One region of the Streptomyces sp. NPDC096310 genome, then DNA from elsewhere that is predicted to be linked to it. Evidence: riboswitches for the same ligand, from Rfam matches in the RefSeq annotation. Region 1 holds a riboswitch; each other region holds the start of a gene.
The links. A riboswitch is a leader RNA that binds a small molecule or an ion and turns the genes downstream of it on or off. The one in region 1 is predicted to bind cyclic di-AMP.
Positions count from the first base shown of each region.

Region 2: linked by a shared signal. The riboswitch ahead of ACIQ7D_RS28465 (NlpC/P60 family protein) and the one ahead of ACIQ7D_RS33415 (M23 family metallopeptidase) in region 1 are both predicted to bind cyclic di-AMP.
Region 3: linked by a shared signal. The riboswitch ahead of ACIQ7D_RS29170 (M23 family metallopeptidase) and the one ahead of ACIQ7D_RS33415 (M23 family metallopeptidase) in region 1 are both predicted to bind cyclic di-AMP.
Region 4: linked by a shared signal. The riboswitch ahead of ACIQ7D_RS02505 (peptidoglycan DD-metalloendopeptidase family protein) and the one ahead of ACIQ7D_RS33415 (M23 family metallopeptidase) in region 1 are both predicted to bind cyclic di-AMP.

Region 1 is NZ_JBIWFO010000029.1:47,685-52,171, forward strand. Features, by position in the region: gene ACIQ7D_RS33405 (M16 family metallopeptidase) at 1-1,114, shown strand, start outside; gene ACIQ7D_RS33410 (M16 family metallopeptidase) at 1,132-2,514, shown strand; cyclic di-AMP (ydaO/yuaA leader) riboswitch at 2,701-2,877, shown strand; gene ACIQ7D_RS33415 (M23 family metallopeptidase) at 2,890-3,684, shown strand; gene ACIQ7D_RS33420 (GntR family transcriptional regulator) at 3,882-4,487, shown strand, end outside.
Region 2 is NZ_JBIWFO010000019.1:144,681-149,167, forward strand. Features, by position in the region: gene pcrA (DNA helicase PcrA) at 1-1,263, opposite strand, end outside; cyclic di-AMP (ydaO/yuaA leader) riboswitch at 1,544-1,718, shown strand; gene ACIQ7D_RS28465 (NlpC/P60 family protein) at 1,717-2,955, shown strand; gene ACIQ7D_RS28470 (hypothetical protein) at 3,070-3,423, opposite strand; gene ACIQ7D_RS28475 (NlpC/P60 family protein) at 3,714-4,487, shown strand, end outside.
Region 3 is NZ_JBIWFO010000021.1:21,046-25,532, reverse strand. Features, by position in the region: gene ACIQ7D_RS29180 (MerR family transcriptional regulator) at 1-496, shown strand, start outside; gene ACIQ7D_RS29175 (PP2C family protein-serine/threonine phosphatase) at 766-1,962, shown strand; cyclic di-AMP (ydaO/yuaA leader) riboswitch at 2,223-2,377, shown strand; gene ACIQ7D_RS29170 (M23 family metallopeptidase) at 2,389-3,438, shown strand; gene ACIQ7D_RS29165 (aldo/keto reductase) at 3,511-4,455, shown strand; gene ACIQ7D_RS29160 (PrsW family intramembrane metalloprotease) at 4,480-4,487, opposite strand, start outside.
Region 4 is NZ_JBIWFO010000001.1:637,856-642,342, forward strand. Features, by position in the region: gene ACIQ7D_RS02490 (helix-turn-helix domain-containing protein) at 1-295, shown strand, start outside; gene ACIQ7D_RS02495 (DUF6126 family protein) at 318-491, shown strand; gene ACIQ7D_RS02500 (tyrosine-protein phosphatase) at 522-1,334, opposite strand; cyclic di-AMP (ydaO/yuaA leader) riboswitch at 1,773-1,939, shown strand; gene ACIQ7D_RS02505 (peptidoglycan DD-metalloendopeptidase family protein) at 1,944-2,930, shown strand; gene ACIQ7D_RS02510 (SGNH/GDSL hydrolase family protein) at 3,111-3,935, shown strand; gene ACIQ7D_RS02515 (STM4011 family radical SAM protein) at 3,978-4,487, opposite strand, start outside.

The DNA of each region.
Region 1 (4,487 bases):
GCAGGGGGCCGGCGGCTCCCTCAACGGCACCACCAGCTTCGAACGCACCAACTATTTCGAGACCATGCCCACCCACCAGCTCGAACTGGCGCTCTGGCTGGAAGCCGACCGGATGGGCTCCTTGCTCGCCGCGCTCGACGAGGAGTCCATGGAGAACCAGCGGGACGTCGTCAAGAACGAGCGCCGCCAGCGGTATGACAATGTGCCATACGGTACGGCGTTCGAACGACTGACCGCGCTCTCCTACCCCGAGGGCCACCCGTACCACCACACGCCGATCGGCTCCATGGCCGACCTGGACGCCGCCACCCTGGAGGACGCCCGCGCGTTCTTCCGTACGAACTACGCGCCGAACAACGCGGTGCTCTCCGTCGTCGGCGACATCGACCCCGAGCGCACCCTCGCCTGGATCGAGAAGTACTTCGGCTCCATCCCCTCGCACGACGGCAAGCAGCCGCCGCGCGACGGCACCCTCCCCGACACCATCGGCGAGCAGCTCCGTGAGGAGGTCCACGAGGAGGTCCCGGCCCGCGCGCTGATGGCCGCCTACCGGCTGCCGCACGACGGCACCCGCGAGTGCGACGCCGCCGACCTGGCGCTCACCGTCCTCGGCGGCGGCGAGTCCTCCCGTCTGCACAACCGGCTGGTACGGCGCGACCGCACCGCCGTCGCCGCCGGCTTCGGGCTGCTGCGGCTGGCGGGCGCCCCCTCGCTCGGCTGGCTGGACGTGAAGACGTCCGGCGGGGTCGAGGTCCCCGGGATCGAGACGGCCGTCGACGAGGAGCTGGCCAGGTTCGCCGCAGAGGGCCCCACCGCCGAGGAGATGGAGCGGGCCCAGGCCCAGCTCGAACGCGAATGGCTGGACCGGCTGGGCACGGTCGCCGGCCGTGCCGACGAACTGTGCCGGTTCGCCGTGCTGTTCGGCGACCCGCAGCTCGCGCTGACCGCCGTCGACCGCGTCCTGGACATCACCGCGGACGAGGTCAGGGCCGTCGCCGCGGCGCGGCTGCGCCCCGACAACCGGGCGGTGCTGGTCTACGAACCGGTCACCCCCGAAGACGCCGACGCCGCCGACCAGGACGAGACCGACGAGCACGAGGGGGCGGACCAGTGACCGACGCTGCCGTGACCATGGAGTTCCATCCGCAGCCGACCGCCGGCGAGGCCAGGCCCTGGGCCTTCCCCGCCCCCGAGCGCTCCACGCTCGGCAACGGCCTGACGGTGCTGCGCTGCGACCGCCCCGGCCAGCAGGTGGTGGCCGTCGAGATCAATCTCGACGCCCCGCTGGACGCCGAGCCCGAAGGGCTCGACGGTATCGCCACGATCATGGCGAGGGCGCTCTCCGAGGGCACCGACAAGCACAGCGCCGAGGAGTTCGCCGCCGAGCTGGAGCGCTGCGGCGCCACCCTCGACGCGCACGCGGACCACCCGGGCCTGCGGGTCTCCCTGGAGGTCCCCGTCTCCCGGCTGCTCAAGGCGCTCGGCCTGCTCGCCGAGGCGCTGCGCGCCCCCGCCTTCGCGGACAGCGAGGTCGAACGGCTCGTACGGAACCGGCTCGACGAGATCCCGCACGAGACCGCCAACCCGGGCCGCCGCGCCGCCAAGCAGCTCTCCAAGGAGCTGTTCCCGGCCTCCCTGCGCATGTCACGGCCGCGCCAGGGCACCGAGGAGACCGTGGAGCGCATCGACGCCGCGGGCGTCCGCGCCTTCTACGAGGCGCACGTACGCCCCGCCACGGCCACCGCGGTCGTCGTGGGCGACCTCGCGGGCGTCGACCTGGACGCGATCCTCGCGGACACCCTCGGCGCCTGGACGGGCGACACGGCCGCGCCCCGGCCCGTGCCGGCCATCACCGCCGACGACACAGGACGGGTGGTCATCGTGGACCGCCCCGGCGCCGTCCAGACGCAGCTCCTGATCGGCCGGATCGGCGCCGACCGGCACGACCGGGTCTGGCCCGCGCAGGTGCTGGGCACGTACTGCCTGGGCGGCACGCTCACCTCCCGGCTCGACCGCGTCCTGCGCGAGGAGAAGGGCTACACCTACGGCGTACGCGCCTTCGGCCAGGTCCTGCGCTCCTCCGCGCCGTCCTCCCCGGACGGGGGGACGGGCGCCGCGATGCTCGCCATCAGCGGCTCCGTTGACACCGCGTCCACCGGCCCCGCGCTCGACGACCTCTGGACGGTGCTGCGCACCCTCGCCGCCGAGGGGCTCACGGACGCCGAGCGCGATGTGGCCGTGCAGAACCTGGTGGGGGTAGCGCCGCTGAAGTACGAGACGGCCGCCTCCGTCGCGGCCACGCTGGCCGACCAGGTCGAGCAGCACCTCCCGGACGACTTCCAGGCGCGGCTCTACGCGCGGCTGGCCGAGACGGGCACGGTCGAGGCGACGGCGGCCGCCGTCAACGCCTTCCCCGTGGACCGGCTCGTCACCGTCCTGGTCGGGGACGCGGCGCAGATCAAGGAGCCGGTCGAAGCGCTCGGAATCGGCGAAGTGACGGTTGTCACAGGCTGATCCGGCTTTCGAGGGAACCCCGGCGACCGCGGTCGCCGGGGTTCTGCTTTATGTCCACCTTTGGTGGGGAGCGTGCTCGTCTGCCCTGTGGTGTGCGCTACAAAAAACCTTGTCTGTTTGGTTATTGAAAGACGAGCCGCTTAGCGTCGGTCCGGCTGTTCGCCGTTGCGCCGCATCCGTGGCACCGAACAGCCATCGCCGAGTCCCCGTCAGCCGCTACCAGGCTGCCCGGGAGCCGGGGACCCACCGTCCCTGGGGTGAATCGGACGGCCTTCGCGGGCACACCGCGCGCGGAGGGGTCCGTAGGAGACCTTCCTGCTCCGAACCCGTCAGCTAACCCGGTAGGCGAGAGGGAAGGAAAGGACCAGCCACTCCATGGCGTTCACCCGTGCCACCGGGAAGCACCGCGCCCCGAACCGCGTCACCTGCAAGGGCGCGAGCGCCGCCGGGTTCGCGACGCTGACCGCGACCGGCGTCATCGGCTCTCTCGCCTCCCCGGCGCTCGCCGCCGACAGCTCCACCGAGGCCGCCGCACACACCGGACTGACCCAGGTCATCGCCATCGGCGACGCCGTCGCCGGAGCGGTCGACGACCAGGCACAGGCCCAGCGCCACGCCGCCGAGAAAGCCGAGCGGCTGAAGGCCGAGGCCAGGGCGCGGGCCGCCGCGAAGGCCGAGGCGGAGCGCAAGGCGGAGGCCCGCGCGCAGGAGCTGCGCGCGGAGCGGGAGCGCGCCGCGCGCGCCGAGGAGCGCAAGCGGCTGAACACCTTCCAGCTCCCCGTCGCCGGCTCGTACGTCACCACCGGCTACCACTCCGGCGGCTCCCTCTGGTCCTCCGGCAGCCACTCGGGCGTCGACTTCCGCGCCGCGTCCGGCACCTCGGTCGTGGCCGTCGGCGCGGGCACCGTCGTCGAGGCCGGCTGGGGCGGCTCGTACGGCAACAACATCGTCCTCCGGATGACGGACGGCACCTACACCCAGTACGGGCACCTCTCCTCGATCAGCGTCTCCGTCGGCCAGAGCGTCACCCCGGGGCAGCGGATCGGCCTCTCGGGCGCCACCGGCAACGTCACGGGACCGCACCTCCACTTCGAGGCCAGGACGAGCGCCGACTACGGCTCCGACATGGACCCGGTCGCCTATCTCCGTACGCACGGCGTGGCGGTCTGACCGCTCGCCGCCCCACCCGCGCACCGCTTCCCGCGAAGGCCCCGGCTCCCCGACGGGGCCTTCGCGCCGCCCTGCCGACGGCCAAAAGATATCCATGGATTCCGGGCACCCATCGGAAATTCGCGTTGATTGCAATAGAGTCACGGAACAGGCGTCAATCGGCTGCGTTTCGCGCGGATTAAGGCGGAGGTTCGGACATGCGCATTCCGGCGCACTCGGTATGCACAGCTATTCGCGACGACATCGTCTCCGGGCAGTTCGAGCGGGGTGGCCGGCTCACCGAGGAGCAGCTCGCACGGCGCTACGGCGTCTCCCGCGTCCCGGTGCGCGAGGCCCTGCGCACGCTGGAGTCCGAGGGCTTCGTGACCACGCGCCGCCATGTCGGCGCCTGTGTCGCCGAGCCGACCGAGCAGGAGGCCGCCGACCTGCTGGAGGTACGGCTGCTGCTGGAGCCGCTGGGCGCGGCGCGCGCCGCCCAGCGCCGTACGGAGGCCCACCTCAAGGTCCTGCGCGGACTGGTCAGACTGGGCCAGGAGCGGGCCCGCAGGGGCCAGGGCGAGGATCTGCGCGCGCTGGGCGCCTGGTTCCACGAGACGCTGGCCCAGGCGTCCGGAAGCCCCGCGCTCACCTCGCTGCTCACCCAGCTCCGGCACAAGATCGCCTGGATGTACGTGGTCGAGCAGCCCAGCCACCCGGTGGAGTCCTGGGCGGAGCACGGCGCGATCGTGGACGCCGTGGCGCGCGGCGACGGCGAACGCGCGCGGGCGCTCACCACCCTGCACGCGGAGCGCACGATGCCGGTG
Region 2 (4,487 bases), on a different contig from region 1:
GGCGACATCTCCCGCTTTGGCCTCGCCCGCGTCCGTCAGCCGGTCGATCTCGTCGGCGACGAACTGCGCCTCGTCGTGCTCCGTGTCCGCGACGTAGCCGGTGATCTGGGCGCCCGCGCCGGCCTTGGTCCACAGGTTCTTCGGGCGGCGGCTCTCGTTGCGCTCGATGACCGCGTTGGCGGCGCTGAGGATCGTCTGGGTGGAGCGGTAGTTCTGCTCCAGCAGGATCGTCGTCGCGTCCGGGTAGTCCTCCTCGAACTGGAGGATGTTGCGGATCGTGGCGCCGCGGAAGGCGTAGATCGACTGGTCGGCGTCGCCGACGACGCACAGCTCGGCCGGGTCCTCGCCCTCGCCGGAGGGGCCCACGAGTTCGCGTACGAGGGTGTATTGGGCGTGGTTCGTGTCCTGGTACTCGTCCACCAGGACGTGGCGGAAGCGGCGCCGGTAGTGCTCGGCGACGTCGGGGAACGCCTGGAGCAGGTGGACGGTGGTCATGATGATGTCGTCGAAGTCCAGGGCGTTGGCCTCGCGCAGCCGTGCCTGGTACATCCGGTACGCCTCGGCCAGGGTCTTCTCGAAGCCGTCGACGGCCTGCCCCGCGAAGGTCTCCTCGTCGATCAGCTCGTTCTTCAGATTGGAGATCTTGGCGCTGAAGGACTTCGGCGGATAGCGCTTGGGGTCGAGATCCAGATCGCGGCAGACCAGGGCCATCAGCCGCTTCGAGTCGGCGGCGTCGTAGATCGAGAACGACGAGGTGAACCCGAGGCGCTTCGACTCGCGCCGCAGGATCCGGACGCAGGCGCTGTGGAAGGTCAGCACCCACATCGCCTGGGCGCGCGGGCCGACGAGCTGACCGACGCGCTCCTTCATCTCGCCCGCGGCCTTGTTGGTGAAGGTGATCGCCAGTATCTGGCCGGGGTGGACGCTGCGGGTGCCGAGGAGATGCGCGATCCGGTGGGTCAGCACCCGGGTCTTGCCGGACCCGGCCCCGGCGACGATGAGCAGCGGCGATCCCGTGTGCACGACGGCCGCCCGCTGCTCCTCGTTCAGCCCTTCGAGGAGCGAGGCGGGGTCGATGACGGTGCGGGGCGCGCCGTCGCGGTGGTACGGGTCCCGGGCCGGGGGCACGTCGTACGCGCCCTGGAACAGGTCGTCGGGCACCTGTTCCGGGGCGTGCTCGTCCTGGTCCTCCGGCGGCGGGGGGTGCTCGTCGCCGGAGGGCTGGAGGTCGGCCAGGAAGCTGTCGTCAAAGAGGCTGCTCATCGCTTAACGAGTCTAGGCCGCCGCACTGACAGTCGGCGCCCGACCGGGAAAGCCGGCCGGGGAAGTCGGCCCCGTGAGCGGTACCGGGGAGCCGGACGGTCCCGATGCACATACGGAGCGTAACGCTATACCCCGCATCGGGGCTCCCTGCACTCCACACGAGCAAATGGTCACAGAAATGTATCGGGCATATCGACCATCCACCTTCACATCAGCGCCACATTTTGGCTAGCGTGCTCGATCAGGCAGCCCGTACCTCTGACGGCGATCCGCGCCGAGCGGGCGGCCCACGCCGAATCCGGGCTTTCCGCAAGGAAGTTCGGAACCGGGGACCCACTCTGCACGACCGGGGTGAATCGGGCCGTACGTTCGCCGTACGCGCAAGGCCCGTAGGGCAGCCTTCCGTTCCGCCCGAACCCGACAGCTAACCCGGTAGGCGGTCCACGGAAGGAGATGCCGAACTTGGCGTCGCATCGCAAGTCGCGCAGCCGTAGCGGAGTAGGCCCCAGCTCCCCCGCGGTCGGAGTGACGACGGCCGCCATCGCCTCGGTCACGCTGCTGACGACGCACAGCGCGGACGCCGCGCCCGCGGATTCCAAACCGTCGGTCGAAGAGGTGCAGAAGAAGGTCGACGCCCTGTACCGGCAGGCCGGTGGAGAGTCGCAGACCTACAGCAAGGCGAAGGAGACGACGGCCAGGCAGAAGCGCACGGTCGACCGGGTCATCGAGGGTGTCGCCAAGAGCGCGGACAAACTGAACGAGGCCCGCCGTACGCTCGGTTCCTCCCCGGCACCACAGCCCAGGGAAGGCACGGGCACCCCGGCGGCCGGCCTGTCATTCGCGGACGGCCCGCAGCCGTACACCGAGCGGAGAGGGGCGGGGGCGACCGAGAGGCTGACCGACCGTCAGCAGAACGCCGTCGCGCAGCCCCCGGCGCGCCGCGCGGAGACGGCGCAGGAGCGGGACCCGGCGGCCACGGTCCTGGACCCGGACGAGTCGCCCGCCTCCCTGCGGAACAGCAAGGAGAGCATCCAGAAGAAGCTCGCCGAGGCCCGCGCGCTGCTGGCGCGGCTCACCGCGGAGGAGCAGGCGCGGCTGGCCGCGCTGGAACGCAAGAGGGAAGAAGAGGCCCGGCGCGCGGCGGAGGCACAGGCCAAGGCGGAGGCCCGCGACAAGGCGGAGGCCGAAGCGGAGGCGGAGCGCCGGCGCGAGGCGGGACAGCCCCCGGTCACCGACGCGGGTGCGATCGCGAACGCGAGCACGGTCGGCGGTACGGTCCCGGTCGCGGTCGGTGGCACCGGCATCGAGGCCGGAACCGGCGGCGACCCCGCCGCCACGTACGCGGCCAAGGCGGCCAAGGTGCTCGCCTTCGCGGGCGCCCAGATCGGCAAGCCGTATGTCTGGGGCGCCTCGGGGCCGAGTTCGTACGACTGCTCGGGGCTGACCCAGGCGGCGTGGAAGGCGGCCGGCGTCGAGTTGCCGCGGACCATCGCCGCCCAGGTGCACACGGGCATGCGCGTCGCCACCGACGACCTGCTCCCCGGCGACCTGGTCTTCTTCTACGACGACCTCAGCCACGCCGGTATCTACATCGGCGACGGCATGATGATCCACGCGCCCAAGCCGGGCGCGAACGTACGTGAGGAATCGATCTACTACATGCCGATCTACGGCAGCGTCCGCCCGGCCTGATTCCTGTCCGGGCGGGCGCCGGGCCGGCCCGGTGCCAGGTCGGCCCGGTGCCTGCCCGGCGTCTGGCTGGCCGTGAGTGGCCCGTCCCCGGCCTCCGGCTACGGAGAGCCGGGGTCAGGCCCAGAGCGTGGCGATGAGGATGTTCGCCACCGTCAGCCCGCCCACCGCGCCGAACAGCGGCTTCGCGGCGGCCTCGTCGTCCCGCTTCACGTAGACGATGCCCAGGATCACGACCAGGACGGCCATCTTGACGCCGATCTTGATGTTGTTGAGCGCCTGGTCGTCGGCCTGGTTGAGGCCCACCAGCACCATCCCCGTGACCAGCATCGTCAGCGCGCCGTGCAGCATGGGCGGGGTGAAACGCGCCGTGCCGGCGCTCATCGCCTTCGTCTGCGTCAGGAATCCGCCGAGCAGCGAGGCTATGCCGATGATGTGCAGGGCGACGAAGACATTGATGAGTACGTCCATGCCAGGAGCGTAGCCGGGGCCGTATCAGCCTCTTCGGTGAGGTGTGGCTCAGAGTTCGACCGGGTCCGTCCGGAAGGACACAAGGACACATAGACACAAGGGCGCACTCCGCACGGACGATCGCGATCACGAAACGCTCCGGAACCTTCACCTCCCGCCAATACCTGCCATGCCGAGGCCGAGTCGTGATCCCGCGCCTTAACGTCCTGCGTACGGCCCCCTCCCCGGGCCGTACCGCGCGGCCGTACCGCACGGAATCGACGGAGACGAAGGAAACGGACCCCGCCCCCGTGGCAGCGCACCGGAACCACCGAAAACCCAGACAGCGCCCGTTCACCGGCCAGGCCGGCCGCACCGCCGCGACGCTCGCGCTCGCCGGCGCCGCGACCGTCACGGCGGCGGGACCAGCGCACACCGAGCCCCGGCTCACCCCCGCGCAGATCAAGGCCAAGGTCGACGCGTTGTACACACAGGCCGAGGCCGCCACCGAGCAGTACAACGGCACGAAGGTGAAGGCCGACGAGGCCCGCGCCTCACTCACCGTGCTGCGCGACGAGGCCATCCGCAGGACGGACCGGCTCAACGCCTCGCGTGACGAACTCGGCTCGATCGCCACCGCCCAGTACCGCAGCGGCGGACTCGACCCGGCCGTCCAGCTCGCCCTCAGCTCCCGGCCCGAGGAGTATCTGGAGCGGGCCGGTCTCGCCGAGCGGGCGGGCAGCCGGCAGGCCGCCGCTGTCGCCGGGATCCGCAGGGAGCTGTCGGTCGTCGCCGGGCTGCGTTCCCGGGCGGACACCCAGCTCACGGATCTCACGGCCAGCCGCGCCGAGCTGGCCCGGCACAAGTCGACCATCCAAAGGAAGATCGCCTCCGCCCAGCGGCTCCTGGACAGGCTCAGCGCCGAGCAGCGCGGCCGCTACGACGCCCAGGACGGCGGGTACGCGGCCCGCGCGGACCGGGGGACGCCGCGCGGTGCGGTAAGGGCGCCGAACGCGCGGGCCGAGGCCGCCGTGGCCTTCGCGTACGGGGCGATCGGCAAGCCGTACGTCTGGGGCGCGACCGGC
Region 3 (4,487 bases), on a different contig from region 1:
CCTGCTGGAACAGGAACGCGAGCGCATCGGACGGCTGATCTCGTCCGTGCGGACCACTCTCCACAAGACCGGGAACGGAGAGGATCTCATGGCGGAAGAAGTGTTCGACGGCTTCGCGCACACACGGTACGAGCAGGAGGTCACCGAGAGGTGGGGCCGCCCCGCCTACGAGAAGAGCGACCGCTGGTGGCGCTCGCTGAGCGAGGAGGAGCGCCGGGCGTTCGGGGAGCGGCACGAGTCGATCGCCCGCGACTGGGGGCGTACGGCGGCGGCCGGCCACGGCCCTTCGAGCGACGAGGCGCAGGCGGTCGCCCGGCGTCACTGCGACTGGCTGTCGGTGACCATGGAGCCCACCAGGTCCTATGTCATCGGCGTGACGGCCATGTACGTCGATGATCGACGTTTCACCGCGACGTATGACCAGTACGGTGAAGGTACGGCTGTGCTCGTGCGGGACGCCATGAAGGTGTACGCCGAGCGCCACCTGACCGACTGAGCCGTCTTCCCACCGGTGCTCCGTGGTCCGCGTACCGGCCCCCTACCGGTCCCCGTAGCCCAGTCGGCCGAGGGCGGGTCGCTGCCCGGTACGGCAGCGGCCAGCCTGGGTGGAGCGCGGTACCGTCCGCAGCCGTCGGCGGACCGGGCAGGAGACGACTGGTGGGGAAGCTCAGGAAGATCGGAGAACGCCTCGGCGGCAGGGGCAGGCAGGACGCCGACGGCGCCGGCTTCTGGGGTGCCGACGGTGCGGGCTTCTGGGCGACCGCCATGAACGGGCGCGACCACCGGCGGGACCCCGCCCGGAACCTGGCCCAGGTGGGCGAAGGGGCGTACGGGCCGCACGGATACGGGGGGCGGCGCCTCGCCGGACGCCGGTTCGTCCGGTTCCTGCCCGCGCTGGTGATCCTCGGCGGGGTGGTTCTGGACCTGGCGACCCCGACCCGCGTCACCTCGGCGCCGCTCTTCGCCGCGGCCCCGCTGGTCGCGGCGCCGTTCTACCCGCTGCTCGGCACCCTGCTGGTGGCTGTGACCTCGCTCGCCGCCGAGGTGGCTCTGCGCGTCCACACGGGCACGCTCTTCACCGTGGTGTCGGTCAGCGAGCTGCTGACGGTGCTGGTCGTCTCCGCCCTGGCGCTCTACATCAACGGGGTCGTCAGACGCAGCGGCGAACGGCTGGCCTCGGCCCGCATCATCGCCGAGACCGCCCAGCGCGCCGTGCTGCCCAGACCGGCGGAGCGGATCGGCGGGCTGCGGATCGCGGCGCGGTACGAGGCGGCGCAGGAGGGCGCGTTCATCGGCGGGGACCTGTTCGCCGTGCAGGACACGCCGTACGGGGTACGGCTGGTGGTGGGCGACGTACGGGGGAAGGGGCTGGAGGCGGTCGAGGCGGTCGCCGTGATCATCGGGTCGTTCCGGGAGGCGGCGGAGCAGGAGAGTTCGCTGGAGGGGGTCGCGCAGCGGCTGGAGCGCTCGCTGCTGCGCGAGGGGACGCGGCGGGACGGGCTGGATGTCTTCGAGGGGTTCACCACGGCCGTACTGGCGGAGATCCCGCACGGCGAGGGCGTCGTACGGCTCGTCAACCGGGGCCATCCCGAGCCGCTGCTGTGCCACGACGGGGCCGTACGGATGCTGGCGGCGCACGATCCGGCGCTGCCGCTGGGCATGAGCGAGCTGGGCGCGTGGCCGGACCGGGCGGAGGAGTCCGCGTACCCCGACGGCGCGACGCTGCTCTTCTACACCGACGGGCTCACCGAGGCGCGGGACGCCCACGGGGTCTTCTACGCCCCGCGTGAACGGCTCGACGGGCGGATCTTCCAGGGGCCGGACGAGATGCTCCAGGCGCTGATCGACGACGTACGGCTGCACACGGGCGGCGGCAGCCAGGACGACATGGCGCTGCTGGCGGTCAGCCGGCCCTCGGAGGGGGAGCCGGAGCGGCGCAGGACGATGCGGATCGTGCCCTGACGCACGGCTTCGGGGCTGTCGGTCACGAAGGGTGATCGAGGCGTCTCCCTCCGCATAACATATGACGTACCGTCAGGTATGTGGGGCGGATCGATATGCCGGGGGCACTGCTCAACTCGCCCTGATGTGCTCTCTTGTGTCCCGGTACATCCGATGCGAAGTCGTTAACGATCACCGGGAACAGCTTGGAATAACGCCCTGGTCTCTATTAACGTTCGATAACGCAGCGCGGTCGTCCCAGCCGTCGCCAGAGATGGCACCGCGCGCGTGCGCCGAATCCCGCGAGGGAACCGGGGAACCACCAATTGGGGTGAATCGGGAGCTACTTGCCGTCCTGGACGGCAGGGGGCCTCCGTAGGAGACCTTCCTGCTCCGAACCCGTCAGCTAACCCGGTAGGCGAGAAGGAAGGAAAGGAGCACGCCTCAGTGGCGTCCAACCAGCCTGCCCCCACGGCAACGGCGACCTTCGCACCCCACTCCTTCGGCAGCGGCGGTGAGAACGAGGCGCCCGGCACCTGGGGGGAGTGGAACCCCACCGAGGAGTCCGTCCGCCCCGTCCGCGGCAAGCACCGCGTCGCCAAGCAGCGCAACGGACTCGCCCGCAGCTCCACCGTCCTCGGCGTCGGTGTCATCGCCGCCGTCGGCGCGGGCGGCATCGCCACCGCCCAGGACAAGCCCGCCGTCTCCATATCCCTTCCCGATGCCATCGCGGACAACCTTCCCGACGCCAAGTCCCTGCCGGGGATGGGCTACCTCGGCTCGGACGACTCCGACTCCGAGGTGCTGGCCGGCGAGCCGCTGACCACCGCCGGGCTGACGGCCTCCGACGCCGAACAGGGCGCGACCGACGCCGGCGAGGCGCTGCGCGCCCGCATCCTCCAGCAGGCCGAGCGGCAGCAGACCGAGGCCGACGCGACCCAGAAGGCGGCGGCGCAGGACGCGGCGGCCGAGAAGGCCGCCGCCCAGGCCAAGGCGCGCCAGACCGACGCCGAGAAGAAGATCGAGGCGGCCAAGAAGAAGGCCGAGGCGGAGGCCAAGGCCAAGGCCGAGAAGGAACGCCTCGCCAAGCTGGCGGCCAGCTACTCGCTCCCCACCTCCTCGTACACCCTCACCTCCTCCTTCGGCCAGTCAGGCTCCCTCTGGTCCTCCGGGTACCACACCGGCCTGGACTTCGCGGCGCCGACGGGCACGCCGATCAAGGCCGTGCACAGCGGCACCGTCAAGTCGGCCGGCTGGTCAGGCTCGTACGGCTACCGCACGGTCCTGGAGCTGGATGACGGTACGGAGATCTGGTACGCGCACCAGTCGTCCCTCTCCGTCAGCGCCGGCCAGAAGGTCTCCACCGGCGAGGTCATCGGCCGGGTCGGCGCGACCGGCAACGTGACCGGGCCGCACCTCCACCTGGAGGTCCACACGGCGAGCGGCACGGGCATCGACCCGATGGCCTGGCTGAACGGCAAGGGCATCAATCCCTGAGGTCAAGCCCTGGGGTCGACTTCCGAGTCCGGAAACGGAATAGGGCGTTCTTCGATGGGGTTGGGAGTAGGCATGACCACCATGCGTACTCTCGGCTCCTCCGACCTCAAGGTCTTCCCCCTCGCACTCGGCGGCAACGTCTTCGGCTGGACCGCGGACCGCACCGAGTCCTTCGCCGTCCTCGACGCGTACGCCGCCGCGGGCGGCAACTTCGTCGACACCGCCGACGCGTACTCGGCCTGGGTGCCGGGTCACGTCGGCGGTGAGTCCGAGACCGTACTCGGCGACTGGATCGCCGCGCGCGGCAACCGCGCCGACGTGCTCGTCGCGACGAAGGTGAGCCAGCACCCGCAGTACAAGGGGCTGAAGGCGGCGAACATCAAGGCCGCGGCCGAGGAGTCGCTGCGCCGGCTCCGTACGGACCACATCGACCTGTACTACTCGCACTTCGACGACCTGGACGTCCCGGTCGAGGAGATCGTCACCGCCCTCGACCAGCTCGTCAAGGAGGGCAAGGTCCGCGCCGTCGCGGCCTCCAACATCAGCGCGGAGCGGCTGGACGCCTCGCTCACCTTCGCGGAGCGCGAGGGGCTGGCCCGGTACGTCGCGCTCCAGCCGCACTACAACCTGGTCTCGCGCGACACCTACGAGGGCCCCCTGCGGGACACCGTGGCCCGCCACGGCCTCTCCGTCGTGCCGTACTTCGCCCTCGCCTCCGGCTTCCTCACCGGCAAGTACCGCCCCGGCACCCAGGTGGAGAGCGCGCGCGCCGAGGGCGCGGGCAAGTACCTGGAGTCCGATCGCGGCGTCAAGGTCCTCGCCGCGCTGGACCGGATCGCCGGGGCGCACGGCGCCGAGGTCGCCACCGTCGCGCTCGCCTGGCTGGCGGCGCAGCCGACCGTCGTCGCGCCCCTGGCCTCCGCGCGCACGGCCGAGCAGCTTCCGGCGCTGCTCGCGGTCGCGGAGCTGGAGCTGACGGAGGAGGAGCTGGCGGAGCTGACCGCCGCCTCCGCCTGACGTTCTCACCAGGACAGCAGAGGATCAGTACT
Region 4 (4,487 bases), on a different contig from region 1:
CCCCGGCCGCGCCATGCAGCCGCTGCGGCTCCGGGTGCCGTACGGGGCGCAGGGCGACCTGGTCCGCGTACACCCCGGTGAGGAGTGGCTGTACGTCCTCGACGGCCGGCTCCGGCTGAGCCTGGGCGGCAGCCTGCATCTGCTCGGCCCCGGGGACAGTGCGCACTTCGACTCGCTCACCCCGCACCGCATCGCGGCGGCCGGCCCCGAGGGGGCCGAGCTGCTCTTCGTCCACACCCTGCTCCAGAGCCCGGCCGCCGACCTGTGCCTCGGCGACCCGGCCCACCGTGTCTGACCCGCTGAGAGAGGCCCCCGTCATGTCGGAGACAGAGCAGCCGGTGCCTCACGAGGGAGCGCCGGAACATGTGATGGACGAGGAGAAGAAGTTCCCGCGCGGGCTGGTGATCCGGCTCTTCGCCTATCTGGTCGCCGGTCATATCTTCGCGGCCTTCCTCTATCTCCTCTTCCACCTCGGGGCCCAGGGGCAGTGACGGCCCGGCCGCGACGGAGCACCGGCGGCCTCAGCCCTCGTCCAGGAGGCGGCCGCGCAGCCGTTCGCGGGTCCCGGGCATGAGGCCGAGGCCGTCGGACAGATAGCGGTCGGTGGAGCCCCAGGTCCTTCCGATGGCCTCGAACGCGGCGGCGAGATAGCCGGCGCGGGCGTCGAAGAGCGGGCTCAGCAGCGCCGACGCCTCATCCGACACCGCGGCGGGCGTGCTGACGGCGCGGCGGAAGAGGTAACGGCGGTGCGGGTCGTTCGACGTGAGGTAGTCCGCCTCGATCGCCTCCGGCTCCACCCCGACCGCGAGCAGCACCACGGCCACCGAGATACCGGCGCGGTCCTTGCCCGCCGCACAGTGCAGCAGTGCGGGGAGGCTGTCCTCCGCGAGTGCGTGCAGCAGACGGCTGTGCTCCGCCGCGCGCTCCGTGACGATCGCGCCGTACGAGCGGATCATCCGGGCCGCGGCTCTGCCGTCCCCGAGGAGCGCGCGGAGCTGGTCGAGGTCGCCGTGCCGGACCATCCGCCAGAACTCGGCGCCGTCGGCCGGGTCGGAGAGCGGGATGTTCACATGACGTACGCCCGCCAGCGCCACGTCCGCGCCGTCCAGCCTCAGATCGGCCGAGTTGCGGAAGTCGAAGATCGTGTGCAGACCCAGGCCGGTGAGGAAGGCGGCGTCCTCGACGGTGGCGTGGGCGAGATGCCCGCTGCGGTAGAGCGCGCCGTACCGCACCCGCCGTCCGTCCACGGTCGGAAGGCCGCCGACATCACGGAAGTTGCGTACTCCGGACAGCTCGGGCTCGGTGGACGGGACCTGCGGCGACTGCTGCGTCACGGCTGCTCCTGCGGGTCTGCCGTCGGCGCCGATCGCCGGCGGAGTCGGCCCCCGACCCTACGACATCCCCTGGCGCGCCGGTCGGTTCGGCGGAACGGCGGGCAAGCGTCCGCGTACGGAGCGGGCACACGGGGAGAAAACGCCCAAACAGCCCGCTGTCCGTATTGACTGATTCCGCATAACCTGCCCCGGTCGCGGGGGAGATGGGTGGCGCCCCGTGAGCAGGATCATATCCGTGACGTTCCGTGGTGACGGCGCGAAAGGGAAAGGCCCCCTCGAAAGGGAATTGGAGGGGGGACTCCACGCAGGGTGACGGGCGATCTTCCGCCGGCAGGACAGGTACGCAGCCGATGGAAAAGGGTGGCTTGTTCCGGCCGTCCCACTCGCCTACGTTCACCCTCAATCCGAGCGGAACGCCGAATCCTGCCGCCGCCTCGGGGACACCATCCACCCATTCACGCGTGGCAGGAGCGGGGGAACCAGGTAGTACGCCGTTCCGGTGCTCCGGCACCAGGGACGGCTCGGGGTGAAGTCGCGCACCACGCGCGGCCGGGCAGCTCCAGCCCGAACCCGACAGCTCACCTCGTAGGCGCCGGAGAGGAATTCGCCATGCCCGCGAAGGGTAAGCACCGCCGCCCGAGGACCAATCCGTTCTCGCGCGGATTCATCGCCGCAGGAACGGGCGGCGCCGCCATCGCGCTGCCGCTCATCGGCGCCACCGGCGCGCACGCCGCGCAGCAGGCCGCACCCGCCGCCGCTCCGCAGACCGCGCCGACCACCGCGCAGAACCTGTCCGCCGCCCCGCAGGGAGGCGCCGCGACGCAGGTCACCCGCTCCGAGGGCACCAGCGTCCACACGTACGCGGTGGTCGCCGGTGACTACCTCTCCAAGATCGCCGACGAGCAGAACGTACAGGGCGGCTGGCAGCGCCTGTACGAGGACAACCGCCAGGCCGTCGGCGCCGACCCCGGGCTGATCCACCCCGGCCTGAAGCTCACCATCGGCGGCAAGGGCGCGAGCGCCCGCTCGGAGGCGCCCGCCGCCTCGAAGCCGTCGAAGCCGTCGAAGACCGAGTCGTCGAAGCCGAAGTCGTCCACGTCGTCGAAGGCGCCCTCGTCCGGCACGTCCTCCTCCACGCCGGCCAAGAAGGCGGCGCCCGCCGCGGAACCGGCCGCGCGCAGCAGCGCGTCCGGCTTCACCCTGCCGGTCGACGGCGTCGGGGTCGGTACGGCGTACCGCGCCGCGGGCGGAAGCTGGTCCAGCGGCTACCACACCGGTGTGGACTTCGTGGCCTCCACCGGCACCACCGTGAAGGCGGTCGGCGCGGGCACCGTCGTGACCGCGGGCAACGGCGGCTCGTACGGCAACCAGATCGTCATCCGGCACGAGAACGGCCTGTACTCCCAGTACGCCCACCTCTCCTCCCTCTCCGTCTCGGCCGGCCAGAGCGTCACCACGGGCCAGCAGATCGGACTCTCCGGGGCCACCGGAAACGTGACCGGGCCGCACCTGCACTTCGAGATCCGCACGGGACCGGAGTACGGCTCGGACATCGACCCGCTGGCCTTCCTCCGGCAGAACGGCGTCTCCATCTGACCCGTCCGGCGAACACCGCGACACCCGCGTTTCCCGTGCGGCCCGGCACCGAATGTGCCGGGCCGCACGGCTTTTCGCTATTCCCACTTGAAAGAAAATTGACCGATGGTCTTTCTCACCCCACGTCAACCCCCGCCTACGGTCGCGTAGGTCACATGACCGGGTGGAAAATACCCTGCTGTGGCAGACGATTCGAGAGCAAGAAGAGACAAGATATTCGGGTCGTACGCGGCGATCGGTGACAGCTTCACGGAGGGCGTGGGAGATCCAGGACCCGACGGGCTGTTCGTCGGCTGGGCGGACCGGCTCGCGGTCCTGCTCGCCGACCAGTTTCCGGTCTCCGGTGCGACGGCCGACCCCGTCCACGGCGACTTCCGCTACGCCAACCTCGCCGTACGCGGCCGGCTCCTCGACCAGATCGTCGCGGAGCAGATCCCCCGGGCCAAAAAGCTCGCCCCTGACCTGGTGACCTTCTGCGCGGGCGGCAACGACATCATCCGCCCCGGCACCGACCCCGACGATGTCGCCGAGCGCTTCGAGCGGGCCGTCGCCGACCTCACCGGCGCCGTCGGCACGGTCATGCTGGCCACCGGCTTCGACACCCGCCGCGTGCCCGTCCTGCGCCATCTGCGCGGCAAGATCGCCACGTTCAACGAACACACACGGGCCATCGCCGACCGCTACGGCTGCCCCGTCCTCGACCTCTGGTCCTTCAGGACCGTCCAGGACCGGCGGGCCTGGGACGGCGACCGGTTGCATCTGTCGGCCGAGGGCCACACCCGGGTCGCGCTGCGCGCCGGGCAGGTGCTGGGCGTCGACGTACCCGCCGACCCGGACCAGCCCTGGCCGCCGCTGCCCCCGCGCGGCACGCTCGAAGTACGGCGCGACGACATCCACTGGGCCCGCGAGTACCTGGTGCCCTGGATCGGACGGAGGCTGCGCGGCGCCTCCTCCGGCGACCACATCGAGGCGAAGAGGCCGGACCTGCTGCCCCTGAAGCACTGACACGGCCCGGATCCCGGGCGGCGGGGGCGGCCCCGCGTGACCTCACGCCCCCGCCGGGATCCGCTCCAGCACCCCGCCGGCGAAGACGTCGTACAGCGGCAGCGTCTCCAGATGGACATAGCCGATATGGCAGTCGCACACCGCCAGCGGACAGGCCCGCGGCGCGAGCGCGCGCCGGTACGAGCCGTCGTAGAGACGGCCCAGCTCGGCGCGGACGAAGTGGCAGCGCCGTACCGTACCCTCGCCGTCCACCGAGATCACCGACTCGCCCGTCCGGCACGGCAGCCCGGCCGAGCGGTGCGGATGGCGGCTGTACGGGAAGAGCGGATCCAGCTCCGTCCACCGCGCCGCCTCCTCGTCCGTGTACGCGTGCCCCTCGGCCGCGTTGATCCAGAGATAGACGTGCGGGGGCAGCTCGGCGCGCAGCCGGCGCGCGTGCTCCAGATGCGCGTCGAGGCCGACGACCCCCACACTGAACCGGATCCCGCGCTCCGCCAGCTCGTGGGTCCTGGTCAGGAAGCGGTCGTACGGCGTCTGCCCCGGGTGGTACGT